One region of the Rothia sp. HMSC069C01 genome, then DNA from elsewhere that is predicted to be linked to it. Evidence: riboswitches for the same ligand, from Rfam matches in the RefSeq annotation. Region 1 holds a riboswitch; each other region holds the start of a gene.
What was found. A riboswitch is a leader RNA that binds a small molecule or an ion and turns the genes downstream of it on or off. The one in region 1 is predicted to bind S-adenosylmethionine.
Positions count from the first base shown of each region.

Region 2: another riboswitch for S-adenosylmethionine. It lies ahead of HMPREF2981_RS00275 (bifunctional o-acetylhomoserine/o-acetylserine sulfhydrylase); the one in region 1 lies ahead of HMPREF2981_RS04590 (methylenetetrahydrofolate reductase).
Region 3: another riboswitch for S-adenosylmethionine. It lies ahead of HMPREF2981_RS05205 (LLM class flavin-dependent oxidoreductase); the one in region 1 lies ahead of HMPREF2981_RS04590 (methylenetetrahydrofolate reductase).

Region 1 is NZ_KV817389.1:35,755-39,030, forward strand. Features, by position in the region: gene metE (5-methyltetrahydropteroyltriglutamate--homocysteine S-methyltransferase) at 1-891, opposite strand, end outside; gene HMPREF2981_RS04590 (methylenetetrahydrofolate reductase) at 935-1,846, opposite strand; SAM riboswitch class I at 1,924-2,032, opposite strand; gene HMPREF2981_RS04595 (aldo/keto reductase) at 2,346-3,276, shown strand, end outside.
Region 2 is NZ_KV817375.1:65,200-68,475, reverse strand. Features, by position in the region: gene HMPREF2981_RS00280 (homoserine O-acetyltransferase MetX) at 1-292, opposite strand, end outside; gene HMPREF2981_RS00275 (bifunctional o-acetylhomoserine/o-acetylserine sulfhydrylase) at 388-1,734, opposite strand; SAM riboswitch class IV at 1,844-1,957, opposite strand; gene HMPREF2981_RS00265 (ABC transporter ATP-binding protein) at 2,538-3,276, shown strand, end outside.
Region 3 is NZ_KV817391.1:131,642-134,917, forward strand. Features, by position in the region: gene HMPREF2981_RS05205 (LLM class flavin-dependent oxidoreductase) at 1-1,288, opposite strand, end outside; SAM riboswitch class IV at 1,394-1,503, opposite strand; gene HMPREF2981_RS05210 (zinc-dependent metalloprotease family protein) at 1,731-2,948, opposite strand.

The sequences.
Region 1 (3,276 bases):
GGAGTCTTTGAAGGCGGTCAGCGCCTCGGCATCGTAGAGCGTGGAAACCAGATCGAGATGCAGCGCCTCAATACCGGTGTCTAACAGTGCGGGCAGGTTCTCGCGCAGGTTGCCGTAGGGGCTTGTCACCAGGATTGCGGGGCGGTTCGTTTCGGCTGCCAACGCGGTGTAAGTTTTACGCGTCAATTCGGCGATTTTGGCGTTGGGAATGTCGCGGTCCACGGTCAGGCCGGGCTCGTCGAGCTGCACCCACTGCACGCCGCGTGCCGCCAGTTCGGCGAGCACCTGCTGGTAGGCTTTCACGAAATCGTCCAGGCGATCCAGCGGTGTGAACCCTTCGGGCGAACCCTGTTCGGCTTTTGCCCCGAGAAGCAGGGTGAGCGGGCCGACCAGCTGCGGGCGCACCGTCACCCCGTGCTCCTTGGCGACTTCAAGCTGCTCGTCAATAGCCTCAAGATTCAGCTTGATCTCGGTATCCGGACCGATCTCGGGCACCAGGTAGTGGTAGTTCGTATCGAACCATTTCGTCATCTCCAGCGGAGGCAGCGTCTCGGTGCCGCGTGCTAGAGCAAAGTACCCGGGCAGATCGAGCAGGCCGCGCGCATCCTTGGCGTCGGCAAGACGCTTGGGCACGAGGGTGAAAAGGCGCACGGCATCGAGCACCTGATCGTAGTACGAGAAAGTCGCCGGGATAGACGAATCGGTGGCGCTAAGACCGCGCTCGATCACACGGTCATAGTAGGTGCGCTGCACATCTGCGGCCGCCTGGAGCAGTTCATCCTGCGTGATTTTGCCTTTCCAGAACGCTTCCTGTGCCTTCTTCAGCTCGCGGAAGCGGCCCACGCGGGGGTAACCGACGATGGTTGCTGCGGGGAATGGGGTGTGGGTCATCCTAGTTCCTTACTGTGGGAGGGTGTCAAATAAAAAGGGGAGTTTAGAGGTATTGAAGATCGCTTAGGGGGAGTTTGAAACGGTTCGAGTAGCGCGGAACGTCGAGTTCTTCGAGGACGTCCAGCACAGCCTCATGCTCGTTAAATGTGAAGAAATGCAGGCCGGGGGCGCCAGCATCAAGCACCTTGCGACATTGGTCGAGTGCATGTTCCACGCCGATGCGGTGCAGCTCGCGCGAATCGCTCGCGGTTTCCAGGCGATGCGCCAGCTCGCGCGGTACTTCAAGCCCGGCAAGCTCGCACAGCTTCGTCAGCCGAGCCAGCGAGGTAACGGGCATAATACCGGGAATAATGGGCATCTCCACCCCGGCAAGGCGCGCAGCATCCACCAGCCCCGAATAGCGCTCGGTCTCAAAGAAAACCTGGGTGATGGCGAAATCCGCCCCGGCACGCTGCTTTGAAAGCAGAATCTCAATGTCTTGAAGAAGCGAGGACGATTCGGGGTGCTTATGCGGGTACGCCGCAACCCCAATCGACACTTTCCCCGCGGCAAGATGCGCGAAATCCTCACGCTCCACCCTGCGAATCAGCTCCACCAGGTAGCGGGCAAAAGGCAGCTCAAGCGAGCGCGTGTTTTCGGGTGGAATATCGCCGCGCAGCGCCAGAAACCCGCGTACTCCAAGCCCCAGAATCAGACGAACCGAGCGTTCCAAATCGGCCACGGAATGCCCCACGCAGATTAGATGCGCCAGCGGATTCAGCGAGGTTTCATGTACAAGGTGATCGAGCAGAGCCAGCGTCTTTTGGCGGCGCTGCGCATCGCCCGAATAGGTAACGGAAACGTAATCTGGGTTGGTTTGCTCAAGCTCGGCAATGGTTTTGAGCAGGGAATCGCAGCTTGCGTGCGACCGTGGCGGATACAGCTCGTAAGAAAGAGCCGGGTGAACTGTCGTCATTTTCATTCCTCCGTGTTCACCCGATAGAAGCGTGCCCGAAGGTACGCCGAATCTTAGCAAGACGCGAAGGGAATTCACTTCTATCGGTTCTGGCGGGAGCACCTTGTCCGTCCACCCAATGGGTAGAGGCTGGCGAGGTTGCTGCGACGTCTAAGAGCCAGATCTCTCGGTCGCTCTGGATAGATAACGTTCCCATTTTAGGCAGGATGCGCGGTGTCAGCAAGAATATGTCGGCACATGTCGTCGAGCGGTCATAACCGCTTAATATTGTGGGATGCGGCGAAACAATACGTCATACGGGTTCGCGGCGGTTCGGATCGGCGAATTGAACCCTCCACCTGATTTGGTCGTAAGTTTAGCCGCGAGCAGATAATATGTCGACGAACAGATAGCGGAATGTTATCTGCTCGTCACAAAACTATCTGCTCGCGGGAGAATCGCAGAGCGCCGCGAACGTCATGTTGCGACCACGTCCTGTCAAACACGGTAGAGTAAATGTATGGAACGCATCGAATCTCCCGCATATGCACGCCTGGGTAACTCCGGGCTGGTCGTGCCCTCTGTCGGTATCGGCTGCAACAACCTGGGACGCCCCGGCACCCCCACTCAAACTCAGGAAGGCACCAACGCCGTGATCGCCGCCGCAGTCGAGGCGGGCATCGGCTTCTTCGATATTGCCGACCTATACGGCGCCGAACCCGGGCTGTCAGAAACCATGTTCGGTACCGCGATGCGCGAACTCAATCTCAACCGCGATGACCTGATCATCGTCACCAAATTTGGGCTTCCCACCGGCACCCTCAACGGCAACGACTGGGATGCGCGCGGCTCACGCCGATACATTATGCGTGCCGTCGAAGGTTCACTGCGCCGTCTGGGAACCGAGTACATTGACCTGTATTTCTACCACAGCCCCGACCCGAACACCCCGCTGGAAGAGACCCTGTCTGCGCTCGACACGCTCGTGACCAGCGGAAAGGTGCGTTACCTGGGGCACTCCAACTTTGCGGGGTGGCAGCTTGCCCACGCCGAGCACCTCGCCCGCGAACTCGGCACTGAGCGGTTTATCGCCGCCGAAAACCACTACAACCTGCTGGATCGCCGCGCCGAACTCGAAATTCTGCCCGCCGCCCGCCACTTCGGGCTCGGGGTTCTCCCGTATTTCCCGCTCGCTAACGGGCTTTTGACCGGAAAATACCGCCGCGACAGCATCCCGGCAGGGTCACGCCTGTCGCACTCCAAAGCGCAGGTACTCGCGCAAGCCGATTGGGAACAACTCGATGCCTACCACGAATTTTGTGCCGATCTGGGGATCTCTGAGGTTCAAGCATCCATCTCTTGGCTCAAACAGCAGGCTCCCGTTGCCAGCGTGATCGCCGGGGCAACCACCCCCGACCAGGTACGCGCAAACGCGCAGGCCGCAAGTGTGC
Region 2 (3,276 bases), on a different contig from region 1:
TACCTTCCCACCAACCATCACTTTCGACCGCACGGATACTGGGTGCAGGCATATCTGATGTGGGAATCCCGCGCGAAACATGGGTGTCGCCGGTGAGGGCGTGCAGAATAAGAATCGCGTTGTCCCCAGCTTCGTTAAGAGTCCCCCACGTCTCGTAGCTAATGTTTACCTGTGGAAGCACGGTACCGTTTTCGAGGGTGAAATCACCGATCGCCATCTGCCGCAGGTACCCCTGAGCGCTGGGATACTGCAGTTGCGACAGATAGGTGGCGTGTACGGTATTTTCCGTCATGTTTTCTCCTGGGTAACCGGTAGTTGGTAATGGCAGGCGAGAAACCGATACCGCGACCGGGCACTTACTGTGCAGCCCGGTCGCGGCGGTGCAGGTTAGGCGTTCAGAGTCGCAAAGCCCAGTTCAAGATCTGCAATAATATCGTCAATATTTTCGATCCCTACGGCGAGGCGCACAAAGTTTTTGCTCACCCCAATTGCCTCTAGCTCTTCCTCGGAAAGCTGCGAGTGGGTGGTGGATGCGGGATGAATCACGAGCGAGCGTACATCGCCGATATTCGCTACATTGGAGTGCAGCTGCAGGGCGTCCACAAAGGTGCGGGTCTGTTCCAGGTCGGCGTCTTTAAGGGTAAATCCTACGACGGCGCCCGGTCCCTTCGGCAGGTATTTTTGGGCTCGCTCGTACCAGGGCGAGGAAGGCAGACCGGCCCAGATCACCTGATCGACCAGCGGATGCTCCTCCAACCAGTTTGCGACCTTGGTCGCGTTCTCGATATGGCGTTCGATGCGCAGGGAAAGAGTCTCCAGACCGATACCAATGTTGAAGGCGTTGGTTGGAGAGATCGCCGCCCCGGTGTCGCGCAGAAGCGAAACTCGCGCCTTGAGAATATAGGAAAGGTTCGCACCAAAAGCGGAGTCTTTGCCCAAGTCACGGGCATAAACTAGACCGTGGTAACCGGGGGCAGGTTCGTTGAACTTGGGGAACTTTTCGGGATTGGCTCCGTAGTCAAAATTCCCGGAGTCCACGATAACGCCGCCGATTGAGGTGCCGTGCCCACCCAGATATTTTGTGGCGGAATGGATTACCACATCCGCACCAAATTCGATGGGGCGCACAAGGTAAGGGGTGGGAACAGTGTTATCGACGATTAGGGGAACGCCATTGTCGTGAGCGATCTGGGCGATAGGCTCGATGTCGAGTACATCGTTACGGGGGTTAGGTACGGTTTCTCCGTAGAAGAGTTTCGTGTTGGGGCGAACCGCATCGCGCCATTGCTGCAGGTCGTCCGGGTTCTCAACAAACGTAGTTTCAACGCCGAGGTCGGCAAGCGTATATTTCAGTAGATTGTAGGTTCCTCCGTAGATCGAGGGGGAAGCCACGATATGGTCGCCCGCGCCCGCAATATTAAGAATCGCATAAGTAATAGCCGCTTGACCTGAGGCCAGCAAAAGCGCGCCCACTCCCCCTTCAAGGGATGCGATACGGTTTTCGATAACCTCTTGGGTGGGGTTGTTCAGACGGGTATAGATAGGCCCAAGCTCGGCTAGAGCAAAACGGTTAGCGGCCTGTTCTGCGTTCTCAAAGACGAACGAGGTGGTCTGGTAGATAGGTAACGCCCGAGCTCCCGTTGCAGCATCCGGTGCCTGCCCCGCGTGAATCTGGCGGGTTTCAAATTTCCAACCGGCGGGGTTGGCGGGAGTCGGGACTGTAGTGTTGCTCATGCGAAGCTCCTTGTGATAGTTCAGGGGGCCGCATGCCGATTTCGGTACAGAGTTCTTGGGTTTTCTTCTCTGCAAACGAAAAAACGATGTACCAGAATCGGGCACATCGGTCCCGCGCTTGCGTTGTACTTTGTGTTCAACGCCTGGTCCTCACCCAGGGCACCCCACCGCGGAGGAGGGTTGCCGGCCAGCTAGCTGGGGCTTATCACTGGCTCTCATGACCTGCATCTAGAGTTTCATAGGAAGCGCACATGGTCAAGCGGGATGCGTGTTTTCGGCGCATTGTTGCAAAGATGACGTTTTATGAACTGTTTTCGCGACAGCCTATTGTTTGGGAGAAACACCAATACTTATGCGCTTGTGACCGTGCCTATGTTGTACCCGAACCGCTAAAGCCATATGATCTGCCGTTAGCCGTCGCTAAATTACCATCAGTGTAGGCAATCGTGAGCCATGCTACACTGATGGAAACCTTGAATCTAGGAGTGATGAGGTATGACCTCCCGCTAAAGTCGCACCGGCTCGCGGAATGCCCGCCCAGATGGTGGGCTCTAAAAATTTTAGAAATAACCCTGCTTTGGTTCGATACATTTCAGAAGCGCATAGTGAGCGCTTGGGACACCAAAGTTCTGAGGGTTTTATTGTTATACCTTCCGCATCTGCAGTCGGTGACTTGGGATTATTCAGGCACTAAGAAGTGCCTCTCTCACGACTATTCATCTCACCCGTCCCACATATTGCAGGCGTGCGAACACCATGCTCAAGAGGCTTCGGGTGACTAAGCACCGCAAGGTTTTATCACAATGTCTACAATTCTTGACGCGGCACAGCTATGCCGCACCTTTGGCAAAGGTGAACACGCTTTCACTGCTGTCGATAATGTTTCGCTTAGTATAAGCTCCGGCGAAATTCATGCTCTGCTCGGTCCCAACGGAGCGGGAAAAACAACAATTGTACAGATGTGCGCAACACTGTTGACTCCCACCAGCGGCGCCGTTCGCATCGACGGGGTGGATGCGCTTGCGCACCCCCAGCGTGCGCGCGCATCCCTAGGGCTTGTACTCGGCGGGGATACCGGGTTCTATCCGCGAGCATCCGCCCGCGATAATCTTCTCTTCTTCGCCGACCTTGCCGGGGTTAGCGCGCGCAAACGCCGTACCCAGGTGGCGAGCGCTTTGGAACGGGTCGATCTTGCAGATGTCGCCGCGAAGAAGGTACAAGAGTTTTCCCGCGGTATGAAACAACGTCTGCACATCGCACGGGCACTGCTGGGCGAGCCAAAACTGCTGCTTTTGGATGAGCCGACGAATGGGCTTGACCCAGATATTTCACTGACAATACGCCAGTTGATTCGTTCCCTCGCTGATGATGGCACCGCCATTTTACTCACGAGCCATCTGCTGGGCGAGATTGAGGAGTTAGCGCATCGGGTCACGGTCATCGGTGCCGGTCGCATGGCGGTTTCGGGCACAGTGGCGGATATTACCGCGCACGCCGGGATCTCCGCTACCACCGTGGGACGTGTGGGTGCGAATGCTGGAG
Region 3 (3,276 bases), on a different contig from region 1:
CATAGGAGGTGCGGTAGCGCCCACGCTTTTGCAGCTCAGGAACCACGAACTCGATGAAGTCCTCGAAGGAGCCGGGTGAAACGTGGTATGCCAGGTTAATACCGTCCAGTCCGCCTTCATCAATCCAGCGTTCTAGTTCATCGGCCACCTGCTGCGGGTCGCCCACAATAACCTCGCCCATACCGCCGATAGTGCAGTGCTCGGCAATATCCTTACGCGTCCACTGCTTATCCTTGGACTGCAGGGTGAAGGGAGTGAGGAAAGACTGAATCGACTCGGTCTTCACATAGTTGAGTACCTCGTCCTCGTCGAACTGCGAAAGATCCACGCCGGACCAGCCGCCGATAATGGCCTGCGAAGATTCCAGGTTCACGTACTTGCGGTACTCTTCGTACTTTGCCTTCGCCTTCTCTTCGGTCTCGTCCACAATAATGGAGAGCATCGCGAAAACCTTGATTTCGTCGCGGCCGCGGCCGTTCTCTTCGGCGCGGTCACGGATACGGTCGGTAATAATGCGGGTCAAATCGGGGCGCAGCGCACCGATAAACACAACTTCGGCATGCTTGCCCGAGAACTTCTGCCCGCGGCTGGATGCGCCCGCCTGGAAAATCACGGGGGTGCGTTGGGGGCTGGGCTCGGTCAGACCCGCACCAGGCACGCTGAAGTACTTACCCTTGTGCTGAATCGGGTGCACCTTGGCGGGGTCGGCGTAGATACCCTTCTCGCGGTCTTTGACGACCGCGCCGTCTTCCCAGGAGCCTTCCCAGAGCTTGTAGCAGACATCCAGGAACTCTTCGGCGAGTTCGTATCGGGTGTCGTGCTCAATCTGGGTTTCGAGGCCCTGACATTCGGCTGCGGAAGGCAGGTATGAGGTCACCACATTGAAGCCCACACGCCCGTTAGTGAGGTGGTCGAGAGAAGCGTACTTGCGTGCGAGCGTGTAAGGCTGCTCGTAGGTGACGGCTGAGGTCACACCGAAGCCCAGGTGCTCGGTTACGGCGGCCATTGCGGAGATCTGCATGAACGGATCGTTCACGGGCACCTGAGCGCCGCCTTCGATAGCGGGCGCGGCGGAGTTCTTGTAAATATCGTAGATGCCCACAACATCGGCTAGGAATACGCCGTCGAAGAAGCCCTTCTCAAGGATCTGTGCCAGGTCAGTCCAGTATTTGATGGTGTTGTACTCGGTAGCACGGGAGCGGGGGTGGCGCCAGAGGTCGAAGCTCTGGTGACCCACACAGGTCATGTCGAATGCGTTAACTGCGATGCGCTTCTTCTGCTCAGCCATCTACGTATCCTTTCGCGAATGTTAGGGTGTTCCTGCACCCCGCGCGCCGCCTCCTTTATAGGTGGTGGCCTTCTTGGTGTTCCAAGTTGTGCAGGTGGCGCATTCGCGCCGTACTTGCTTCGTGTCCCTTGAAGCCAGATCATCATCTGGAGCACCCCGCTACGGGAGAGGGTTGCCGCCCGGCTAGCCAGAGCTTTACGCCGGGACTCATAATCCTTGATTTTGAGTGTATAAGGGGTGTCGTGGTTGGTGCGATATTATGACGAATATTAATGTTTGTGACTGTCGCCCGTAATATTAAGGGCCGCGTACGTCGCCCGGCGGACAGCAGTGTTCTTTCGAATGCGACGGCAAAATTCGGGAGCAATAATTTGCAGCGGGAGCGTGTTTAACGCTCCCGCTGCCATTCTTCGCTCCCATTTTAGGAAAAGCGTCAAATTATTCAGGAAATGAGATCCAATTCGCGGGCGTCATCCGCAGTGATGGGGTTTATTTCCACCTTGGGCTCAGGGATAGTCTCGTCAGCACCTCGTCCAAACACAGCTCCAAAGCTCAATTTTTTCAGGTCGCTTGGTGCCGTCAGCCAGCCTTTCATTCCGTCACGGTTAAGATCAAGAGCATAGATTCCATGGTCGATTTCGCCATTACCGTTGAGATCGACAGGTCCATCTGCTGGTCTCAGTACGGCCTCTGAATTGGGCCGATACATGTACCCACGCGCTTGGGGACCAAAGCCTTTGCGTTCGTCCAAGGCCCATTCTTTAAGGGTCGGCATATCTTGCTGCAGGTATCCGAAATATTTGGTTCCATCCGCCTTGGGCACACCGGTAAGCTGATAGTTGTAATTCATAACGCTGAAGTACTGTGGTTTACCTTTTTCGCCTTTCTCATCGGCATCACCACCGTGCTGCAGGCCGAGGTTATGCCCCAGCTCGTGAATAAAAGTACCCACGCGAATATCGCTCATATTACCTTTATTGTTATTCCAGTGTGTCTTCCCCACAGTCACCATGAAATCACGACCTCCCAATTGTCCCAATCCTGATGAGCCGCTCTCCCCATTTTGTTGTTGCACGTAGTAGTCGCCCCAAACCATATAATGAAAGAGTCCATCACGACGCTGATTAAAATGAGAAGCTTTAAACCTGGCCCAGTTCCCAGCGTTGTTACCTATATCGTCGCTGAGCACTTGCCACTTGACCTGTTCGCCTCCTCCCAAGTTGTACTTAGGTCCCCGGGCGGCACCGGCATCCAAGTGCAGATTAATACCCGTTCTGCCGTCGGGATTGCTGATATTTATATCCGCGAAAGATTGCACGATTCGATCCAGCTCTTCCTCACTGGCAAGCTCACCGGGCATATAATCCATCTCGACAAAAATGTCTTTATGGTTGGGATCCGCGCCCATCTTAGGGAAATCGATCTCTGGTATGCCATCGTTGTTGATATCGTACCCGTCTCTTTCCAGCTCGTCGGGAATATGATCGCCGTCGCGATCACCCGAGTTGGGGCTCTGAACGAGATCTATATTCTGGTTCTGCGCGGGTGCAGGCTGAGCGGGCTTCGCTTCCACCGCAGAAACGGGCAGAGAATTCAGAGGAACAACAAGCACCAGGCTGACGAATGCCAGCATCAGGCGCACTATAGTACGTAATTTCATGAGAGATATTCCTTAGTGTCATGTGTTGAGTGAGAGGGAATCTTACATAGAGAGTGAAGTGAGCGATAGTCATCGGCGAGAACCTGCGATGTTGCGGGTTCTCGGATGCGAGTGCATTTTAGATGGCATCACGATGCCGTCTGAGCAAGAGAGTAGTATATGAACGGTTGTGCGGGGTAAAGCCCGGGAACGAAGAGGTGCAGCGAGGGCGTGTTTCATCTGGCTCGTTGCCTCGCCAGCTTCAGAACGTTATGTATGTCCTCGCACGCTCGGAATAACATCCCTCAGCAGCTACACCTCTTCGCCCCCGTTTTGGGAAGAACGCCGA